DNA from 3 places in the Paenibacillus rhizoplanae genome. Region 3 is predicted to be linked to each of the others. Evidence: predicted binding sites of a transcription regulator. Region 3 holds the regulator's gene; each other region holds the start of a gene.

Region 1 (3,281 bases), on a different contig from region 3:
ATTTCTTCCGTCCGGTCTGCAGCGCGCTCTCAAGCTCCTGCTCGGGTGTGATCTCATCCAGCGCTTCTGCAATCAGGGACTTCTCAATCCCCTTCTCCCGCAGCTCCTGCCGGATCCACATCTTGCCCTTACGCTGGTTTTTCATCCGCTGCTCCGCCCACTGCTTGGCGTACAAGGGGTCATCCAGCAGACGTTCCTCCTGTAGCCGGAGCAGAACTTCGGCAATAACAGTCTCCCCTATTTCCTTCTCCCTTAAACGGCGGGCCATCTCCTGTGCGGTTCTGGGCTTACGCTCCAGATACCTAAGCCCCTCCACATACCCCCGCTGGCGCTCGTCTGCGGCAACGATATCCTCCAGATCCGCTTTTACAAAAGTACTCCCGGTAATCATCCGGTATTTAATCATGACATCTTCATGAACAGTCATGTTGTAGTCTCCGAAATGGATCAAATAACGATAATTCGACTTCTTGAGCCGCTCTACCCGTGTAATTACCAGCTCTTGATCTGCCGGGAAATCCGCCAGCACCTGCTGCTCATCCTGTTCTTCGAATTCCGCATCCAACTGTATAACCATCCTGTCAATCACCTCGTTAAGCTAGAAATAATATAAAACGCATTGAAGATTTGAACAGAAGCTTGGTCGTCGCTGTTTTTCGCTAATATCTTTTATGCTTATTTATAGATCACTTGCGAAAAGGCACCCTGTCATATCCTACACAGGGCGCCTATCCATCTTGTCTTCATTATTTAATTATTATGAGGAGTTAAATTACTCGATCTCAAGCAACAGCTTCTCTTCTTCCTCTTGCTCCGCAGCCACAACCGCTTCGGTTGGCGCCGCTACCAGAGTCGTCAGATTGCTGGCCTCACGAATCTTGTTCTCGATCAGCAGGGCAATATCCTGATGTTCCTTCAGGAACTGCTTGGAATTCTCCCGTCCTTGGCCCAGACGTTCGCCTTCATAGGAATACCAGGCGCCGCTCTTGTTGACGATATCCATTTCCGTACCGATATCTATAAGGCTACCCTCTCTGGAGATTCCTTCACCGTACATGATATCTACATCCGCTTGCTTGAACGGAGGCGCTACCTTGTTCTTCACAACCTTGATCTTCGTACGGTTACCCACGACATCGTTACCCATCTTGATACCCTCTACCCGGCGCACATCCAGACGGACGGAGGAGTAGAATTTCAGAGCGCGTCCCCCCGGAGTGGTCTCAGGGTTACCGAACATTACGCCGATCTTCTCACGAAGCTGGTTAATGAAGATCGCAATCGTGTTGGATTTGTTGATGGCACCAGACAGCTTGCGTAGTGCCTGGGACATCAGACGGGCCTGCAAGCCTACGTGGGAATCACCCATGTCGCCTTCAATTTCTGCCTTCGGTACCAGTGCCGCTACAGAGTCAACTACAATGATGTCAACTGCTCCGCTGCGTACAAGCGCTTCAGCGATTTCCAAGGCCTGTTCACCAGTATCAGGCTGGGATAGCAACAGTTCATCAATGTTAACGCCAAGCGCCTTGGCATACTTAGGATCAAGCGCATGCTCAGCATCGATGAAGGCAGCTTGTCCACCCTGCTTCTGTACTTCAGCGATCGCATGAAGTGCAACCGTCGTCTTACCGGAAGATTCCGGTCCATATACTTCAATAATACGTCCTTTGGGAAGTCCGCCAATACCTAGTGCAATATCAAGTGCCAAAGATCCGCTAGGTACAACTTCCACTTTCATGTGAGTGGATTCTCCCAGTTTCATTACCGAACCTTTACCGAATTGTTTTTCTATTTGACGAAGCGCCATATCAAGCGCTGCACGACGATCTGACAATCAGACCACTTCCTTCACTGTTTATAGTATTATAATAACGTGTTTTGAAGGTCTTGCCAAGTCTTTTTTCGAACATACATTCGTTTTTTTTACTCCCAGGGATAATACTCCCTTATATTGTAAGACACAGGCCTCCTTCCGGATGCAAGACTTTTGCAGGTACTTCTCTTCTGCTCATCACATGAATAGGAACAACCATAGGATAATTTGTTATACCTAATATAAAACAAAAAACCGCAGCATGATTGCTCAAGCCACGGTTCTTCCGCATACACAAATTATATACCGCCCTGAACAGTTATTGCAAGGCCGAGCCTTCCAGCGGAGTGGCAACCTTGCGTTCTTCCAGCCGGCGCCACAGGCGGTACAGCAGCGCCTTGACGGTGCGCAGGCGGATGTTGTCACGGGTACCCTTCAGATTCAGCTCATATACCTCTGTCTTGCAGCCCCGCTCAGCCAGTCCTACGAACACAAGACCTACTGGCTTGCGCTCGGAATATCCCGGTCCCGCTACACCGGTAACCGATAAGCCGAAGTCCGTGTCACCGATCATACGCACCTGCTCAGCCAGCACCTCCGCAACCTCGCGGCTCACCGCTCCCGGGGCATCCGGGCCTTCAAGCATAGCGGAGGGCACATTGAGCAGTTTTTTCTTAATATCATTGGAATAACACACGATCCCCCCGACAAACATGGAGGCGCTGCCCGGAATATTCGTAATGCTCTCCATGAGCAGACCGCCCGTACAGCTCTCGGCAGCACTCAGAGTGAGTCCTGCATCCGCCATCCAGTCCACAATCAACTGCTCCAGCGGCACATCGATGTTGGCATACAGATTCTCCGGCAGAATGTCAGCAATCGTCTTCTCAAGTAGATCAAGCTTGACCATAGCCTCCCGCTCGGACGGCGCCTTGGTGGAGATGCGCACGGTCACTTCGCCTTCCTTGGCATACGGGGCAATCGTAGGATCGGTCTGGCTGCGGATCAGATCAATCAGCTTGTCCTCCAGCAGCGATTCGCCAATTCCCGCGAACTTCAGCATCTTCGAGTAGAGCGGCATTTCATTCGTAAGTACATGCTGCTGCAGCCACGGCTTAGCCTTATCGGTGAACATCGGCTTCATCTCCCGGGGCGGGCCGGGCAGTACGATATAATATTTGTCTTCATCTGCAAAAGCAATCCCAACCGCAAGGCCGGTATCATTGGACAGAGGGGTCGTTCCTTCAATGATAAGCGCCTGCTTGCGGTTATTCTCGGTCATTACAATCTTGCGGTCATCGAAGAAGCGCTGCACATGGTCCATGGCCAGCTGGTCGATGTGCAGGGCCCGGCCAAGTGCTGCGGCCAGCGCATCCTTCGTCAGATCATCCTCAGTCGGACCGATACCGCCGGTGAATAATATAACATCCGCACGGCTCTGTGCAATCCGGATTGCCTCCAGCAG
Region 2 (3,281 bases), on a different contig from region 3:
ACGCCAGTGCGGACGGCTTGAACATCAGGCCTTCGCCCCCTTCTTGAGCAGGTCCCAACCGCCTGCTGCCGGAAGGGCCGACAGGTTGAAGTCGTCGAATAGCGTTAACTGCTCAACTTGCGGCGGCTGATTAGGTGCCAGTTCCTGCCCTGACATGAGTGAGCGAAGCAGGGTGTGCTCGCTTACCTTCAGCCCTTCCAGCGGTTTGTCTTTGCAGGTGATGAAGAACTGGGCACGCTTGAGGACCACTCCCAGCTTCTTCAGCGCATGGAAATCGAGCGATCCGGCCCGTCTGGCCTTCACGATCCGTTGTGCACTTCTTACGCCGATGCCGGGTACACGCAGGAGCATTTCGTACGGGGCGCGATTGATCTCAACGGGGAATTGCTCCCGGTGGTTAACGGCCCAGCTGCATTTGGGGTCCAGCAGTGGGTTGAAGTTCGGCACGGCCTCATCCAATAATTCATTCGCCTTGAAGCCGTAGAAGCGCAGGAGCCAATCGGCTTGATAGAGTCGGTGTTCCCGCAGCAGAGGCGGCTTGGTGTCTAGAGCGGGCAGGAGGGAATCCTCTACTACAGGGGTATAGGCCGAGAAAAATACACGCTTGAGTGCGTATTTGCGGTATAAGCCTTCCGTCAGATTAAGGATCTGGTAATCGGTATCTGGCGTTGCCCCCACGATCATCTGGGTGCTCTGTCCAGCCGGAGCGAAGCGGGGTGCGTGATTATACCGGACGATATCGGAGCGGTTCTCTTTGATCCGGTTCGTGATCAGCCCCATCGGCTTCAGGATGGACACCTTGCTCTTATCGGGGGCGAGGCGTCCGAGACTCTCCTGCGAGGGCAGCTCGATGTTGACGCTCATGCGGTCGGCGAGCAGACCCAGTCTGGACAGCAGGGCTTCGTCTGCTCCAGGGATGGCTTTTACATGAATATAACCGTTAAAATGATAGACATTGCGCAGCAGCTCAAGCGCTGAGATCAGCTGCTCTGTAGTATAGTCCGGACTGCGCATAATGCCCGAGCTTAGGAACAGTCCTTCTATATAATTACGGCGGTAGAATTGCATGGTGATATCTGCGATCTCTTCGGGGGTGAAGGCTGCCCGGCGAATGGGGTTAGATTTGCGGTTGATGCAATAGGCACAATCATATACACAGCCGTTGGTCATAAGCACCTTCAGCAGTGAGATACAGCGCCCGTCCGCCGCGAAGCTGTGACAGATGCCCATCGCGGAGGTGTTGCCGAGCGCCCCGGCCTGGCCCTTGCGGTCAGAACCGCTTGAAGTGCAGGCCACATCGTATTTGGCTGAAGCGGTCAGAATCTCTAGTTTCTCCATTACATCCACGGTCTCAATCCCCCTCATATGAGTGCATTATATACCGAACATACGTTCTTGTCAAAAGCGTAAACCACCTCCCTGGCCGCCTGCAAAATGTATGCGCATTCCTTCTTGTGCTATAATAGAAACTGATGGTTCATGGAATGATGAATCATACGGTTATTGAAATCCGGGTTAGGAGTGTTGCTGAAGTGAGAGGATATAACATATGGCGGCCCATCATGCTGATTGCGGTTGCGCTGCTGACAAGACAGTTAGTGACAAGTATTTGCCTTATGTTCGGCATGTCGCAGGAATCGGCAGGCAGTGTAGCCATGCTGGGTATGATCGTTGCTGCTCTTATTATGTACAACCGCATGATGAAGGGCCGCCGCCGCAGATAAAATAAATAGAAGATCCGGCCGTATCTCTTCAGGCGGAGCGGATTGCATAGGAACAGGCTTGAAAGACGCCCGCACAGGTGTCTTTTTATTTTAGTATTGTCTTTTCCACTAAAAAAATTTATGCAGAAAGATGCGCATCCCGGCAATCCGGCAAGCGGTGCTTGAATAATATGGCTGGAGCTTATATCCTTAGAAGGATATGCTATATGAAGGACCATACAGATTCAAGGTAACGTAAATTCCCTGCGGGGAGGGCGTTATTTATAGAATCAACCCACAGCATGGGAAATGAACATACAGGAGGAAACCAATTGAGTACACAGAACATTGGAGTGCCGTTAGAGGGTTTTGCAGAATTTAGCCGGACGGTAGCCGCAGAAGGTGCGGTACTGCTGAAGAATGAGGGACAGGTGCTCCCGCTGGGTAACGGTGAGAGCGTTGCTGTTTTTGGCAGAATACAGGTGAATTACTACCGCAGCGGTACAGGATCGGGCGGTAGCGTTCACGTTGCATATACGACGAATCTGCTGGATGGACTGCGCAGCAAGAAGAACATTAGCGTGAATGAAGAGCTGGCTGCAGCCTACGAGGCCTGGATCGGGCTTAACCCGTTCGATGACGGCGGCAAGGTATGGGCTGCGGAGCCGTGGAACCAGAAGGAAATGCCGCTTACGGACGAGCTGGTGAAGCAAGCACGAAGCCAGTCAGCCAAAGCGGTTGTGGTTATTGGACGTACAGCGGGCGAGGATCAGGATAATGCCGATACCGCAGGCAGCTACCGGCTGACGGAAGATGAGAAGGCGATGCTTGTCTCGGTTGCGGCTCATTTTGAACAGACGATTGTGGTGCTCAACGTGTCTAACATTATAGATATGAGCTGGGTGAATGATGCCGCTTATGTGAATCCTATCTCTGCTGTGATCTATTCCTGGCATGGAGGCATGGAAGGCGGCCACGCGATTGCCGATGTTCTGGCCGGAGAAGTGACACCTAGCGGCAAGCTGACGGACACCATCGCATATTCCATTGAGGATTACCCGTCGACCCGTAACTACGGCAATGAGTTCAAGAACCTGTACGAGGAAGATATCTATGTGGGCTACCGTTATTTCGAGACCTTCTGCCCCGACAAGGTTCAGTATGAATTCGGTTATGGGATCTCCTACACGACCTTCAAGCTGGAGCCGGAGGAAGCGAAGCTGGTGAACCTGGCGGGCGAGCCACAGATTGAAATTGGTGTAACCGTAACGAATACGGGAGCAGCTTATGCGGGAAAAGAAGTGGTGCAGGTGTATGTTGAAGCGCCGCAGGGACAGCTGGGTCAACCGGCTAAAGTGCTTGCAGCCTTTGCTAAGACCAAGCTGCTGGAGCCTGGTGAGTCTCAGCGCCTTATCGTGAGCTTCCCGCTCCATTCCGTGGCTTCCTATGATGACGCCGGAGTGACCGGGCATGCTTCCGCTTATGTGCTGGAAGCCGGAACCTACCGCTTCTATGCAGGAACTAGTGTCAAAGCGGTATCAGCAGTGCTTCTGGATGGACAAGAAGGCTATGTGTTGG
Region 3 (3,281 bases):
TAACTACATTTTATTCTCTGTATTCAGTGTGCCGGACCTTAAGAAGACCAATTTTTTTAGCGGGGATGGCGGGGCTACTAAGAAATATATTGGATTGTTCAAAATCCTTTTTATCAAGCTGTAAATTTGGTTTACATATTGTTCCATAACCCGGTATAATTAAATAGATTGTTGGCGGAATCTTTATATCATGGTTGTGGAACAAGGAGGAACGAAGTTGAATACGGCTTATAAAGTACTGTCCAGTGATGCTGATCTATTCGCTGCCGCACTGGCACAGGTACAGGTCTACGTCGTTCAGCTGGTTGATGGCAAACCGCATGTGATTGCTGATTATGCCGGACCTGTACAGAAATGGACACCGGAGTACATAGTGCTGGCCGGAATGACTTATAGACGCGATGAATTTGAATTCCGGGTACGATTGAACAAGAAGTGAGCAGATTCGCTGCCCGCTAACCGCTGCTCCTAACATTACTGCCGAATCACACAATCTTCTACGGTATATTCAGCATCTCTTATACTATCCAAGTGTAAAAGAGGTGTTAAGATGACCCAAAGAGAACGCAACAGAATCCGCAGAGCCATTAATGTGCTGCTTACCCAGAGAGCGATCCTGCTGGAGCGGCTTGAAGAAATCAATGAGAATCTGCGCAGTGTGCCTAGAGGTTCGCGGGCCAGAAGAGAGCTATTGGCGGCCAGAGCCTCCATCCGTGAAGCCATTCGCCTGAATACAGCTGCCATTCGCTTGTTACGGAGTGTGCTGCTGTAATCTGTATCCGCCCTGGTGGCTGAGATGATGCGAACAAGACACCCCTTCGGGGGTGTTTTTGTCGTGAGATCCGGGAGCAGCAGGTTGCAGCTGCGGTCTATTCTCTAATCGTAACACGCGTGCCGATAGGTACGGTGGCGGCCAGAGCCAGAACATCTGCGTTATACATACGGATACAGCCGTGAGAGACCATGTGGCCGATGGAGGACGGGTCGTTGGTTCCGTGGATGCCGTAATGCGGCTTGGACAGACCCATCCAAAAGGCACCGAACGGGCCGCCCGGATTGGGCTGCTTGTTAATGATGGTGTACTCGCCTACTGGCGAGACGGTTAACATTTTGCCGATGCCGACAGGGAAGCCTCTGGTGACAACGTCATTATCCAGCAGGTACAGCATACGCTGTGACAGATCGACGATAATTCGATAATTGGGCATACAGATCAGCACTCCTTTAATATCAGGATATGTGCGGAGCCGTACAGCGGTTCACAGAAAAAGTGGCAAAAAAGCCGTATGCGAACAAATGTTTGCATACGGCTTTTTTGCCACTACGCTAAGTGAAATAAACAGAAAACAGGCTGCTTCGCATGGTGCGGAGCAGCCTGTTCTGAAGCGGGGAGTAGATTAGTGGATATCGCGGAATAATCCGATGACCCGTCCCAAAATCGTAACGCGGTTAAGGCGAAGAGGCTCGTACGCCGGATTCTCCGGCTGCAGCCTGATATGATCCCGTTCCTTGTAGAAGGTCTTAACAGTTGCTTCATCTTCTTCGGTCATCGCTACAACAATATCGCCGTTGTCGGCAGTCTGCTGCTGGCGCACGATGACATAATCCCCGTTCATAATTCCGGCATCCACCATACTGTCACCAAGGACAGATAGCATAAATACCTTGTTATCGCCTACATAATGAGCAGGCAATGGGAAGTAATCCTCAATATTCTCTGTAGCTGTAATAGGAACACCAGCTGTAACCTTACCCACTACCGGGATGCGGGTGACGGTCTGGACGAATTGATGCACATTCTCTGAATCTTCCTGCCCGAGTAACTCAATGGCACGCGGTTTCGTAGGGTCGCGCCGGATCAGGCCCTTCTTCTCAAGCCGGTCCAAGTGACCATGCACGGTAGAGCTGGAGGCCAGGCCGACAGCCTCGCCAATCTCGCGGACGGACGGAGGATAACCCTTGCTGCGGACTTCATTACGTATAAATTCCAGGATCGCCAGCTGACGACTAGAAATCTTTGACATCGGAATCAACCCCATATACTATGTTTGGGAAAATTATAACATAGAACTTCCGTTCGTACAAACATAAGTTCTAAAATGAGGAAAATAAGAGAGTGAAAATAAAGAGAACAAACGTTCCGAAAAAACTATTGATCGAAACACATGTTCGTGTTATATTATTTTCGAAAGCAAGAACATGTGTTTGGAGGATGATGATAATGTTAAAGTATAGTACATACAACAGCATCTATAATAATGAGGATATCAAGGTGTCCGCTCCCGGTAATCCAACTGCTCATAATTATGTTAGCAAGATCAAGGATGCGATTCTTCATACTCTCGCTGCGCTCTCATGGTTATTCCGTCAGGTCAGCCTGATGAAGATGGTTCTGGTGCTGATGCTTGTTATTTCGGGATTCACTGTGGTGGGGAATGTTTTTGCCGGTTCGGTCTCTTCCATGAAGCCAGATAAGCGGATCGTAGTCGAACGAGGGGATACCTTATGGAGCCTTGCGTTAAGTAACAAGCCTGAGGACATGAAGACAGCCGTATATATAGAAGGAATAATGAAGACGAATCATTTGGAGAACAGCGTCATTAAGGCCGGAGATATTCTGATTTTACCTTTATACTGAAGGAATGAAGCAGACTAATGATCGACTCAAAGAGCTTTCAGGGGGTAGACCTTGACAAGCTCTTTTTCTCATGGCAAAGTTAAAATGAATTTAGAGGGAGGGAAACGTATTGAATATTGACGAATTGGTCGCACGCATCAATGAACTGGCACGCAAAGCTAAGAACGGCGGCCTGAATGAAGAGGAATTGGCCGAACGTGCCAAGCTCCGTGAGATTTACCTGGGGAATATCCGCAGCAACTTTCGGGCCCAGCTTAATACCATCGAAATTGTGGACAATCCGGAGCATGAAGAAGGCAATAACGGACTTAAGCATTAGCCTGTTGCCTTTTCATAGATAATACAGGATGACTAGGGGGAACTCACATGGCCCGTTCTTGGGAAAGAATGGTTCAACGCAACACAAAGCAAATTAACCAGCAAAGAAAGAAGCAGGGGAAGGATTCCATTTATGCTTCCAGCACTAAGGCTACCGCAAAAAGCATCGATATTTTCAAAGGCCGGAATATTATATTCCCCGTTGTATTGATGCTGCTTGGCATCATGTTCTGGGTGGTCGGCTCGATTGACGAAGCAAAAGGAAGCGGGATTCTGGCCAACTGGCTGGGTGTAGTGCTGTATTTCCTGCTCGCTGCGCTGCTGT

The links. The regulator LexA, encoded in region 3, represses DNA repair genes until DNA is damaged. The targets are predictions, from matches to a motif close to CGAACATATGTTCG.
Region 1: a site for LexA is predicted at 1,907-1,920, ahead of recA (recombinase RecA). Genes of this name have one in related genera too.
Region 2: a site for LexA is predicted at 1,383-1,396, ahead of ACFSX3_RS04690 (putative DNA modification/repair radical SAM protein). Genes of this name have one in related genera too.

Annotation. Positions count from the first base shown of each region.
Region 1 covers NZ_JBHUKY010000017.1:98,152-101,432, reverse strand. Annotated here, with positions in the region: gene ACFSX3_RS07160 (regulatory protein RecX) at 1-577, opposite strand, end outside; gene recA (recombinase RecA) at 773-1,837, opposite strand; gene ACFSX3_RS07150 (competence/damage-inducible protein A) at 2,136-3,281, opposite strand, start outside.
Region 2 covers NZ_JBHUKY010000012.1:39,618-42,898, reverse strand. Annotated here, with positions in the region: gene ACFSX3_RS04695 (TIGR03915 family putative DNA repair protein) at 1-25, opposite strand, end outside; gene ACFSX3_RS04690 (putative DNA modification/repair radical SAM protein) at 25-1,338, opposite strand; gene ACFSX3_RS04685 (hypothetical protein) at 1,533-1,724, shown strand; gene ACFSX3_RS04680 (glycoside hydrolase family 3 C-terminal domain-containing protein) at 2,036-3,281, shown strand, end outside.
Region 3 covers NZ_JBHUKY010000054.1:209,165-212,445, reverse strand. Annotated here, with positions in the region: gene ACFSX3_RS24575 (DUF4359 domain-containing protein) at 1-124, shown strand, start outside; gene ACFSX3_RS24570 (hypothetical protein) at 218-439, shown strand; gene ACFSX3_RS24565 (hypothetical protein) at 551-772, shown strand; gene ACFSX3_RS24560 (L,D-transpeptidase) at 870-1,208, opposite strand; gene lexA (transcriptional repressor LexA) at 1,398-2,024, opposite strand; gene ACFSX3_RS24550 (LysM peptidoglycan-binding domain-containing protein) at 2,222-2,638, shown strand; gene ACFSX3_RS24545 (DUF896 domain-containing protein) at 2,748-2,957, shown strand; gene ACFSX3_RS24540 (hypothetical protein) at 3,005-3,281, shown strand, end outside.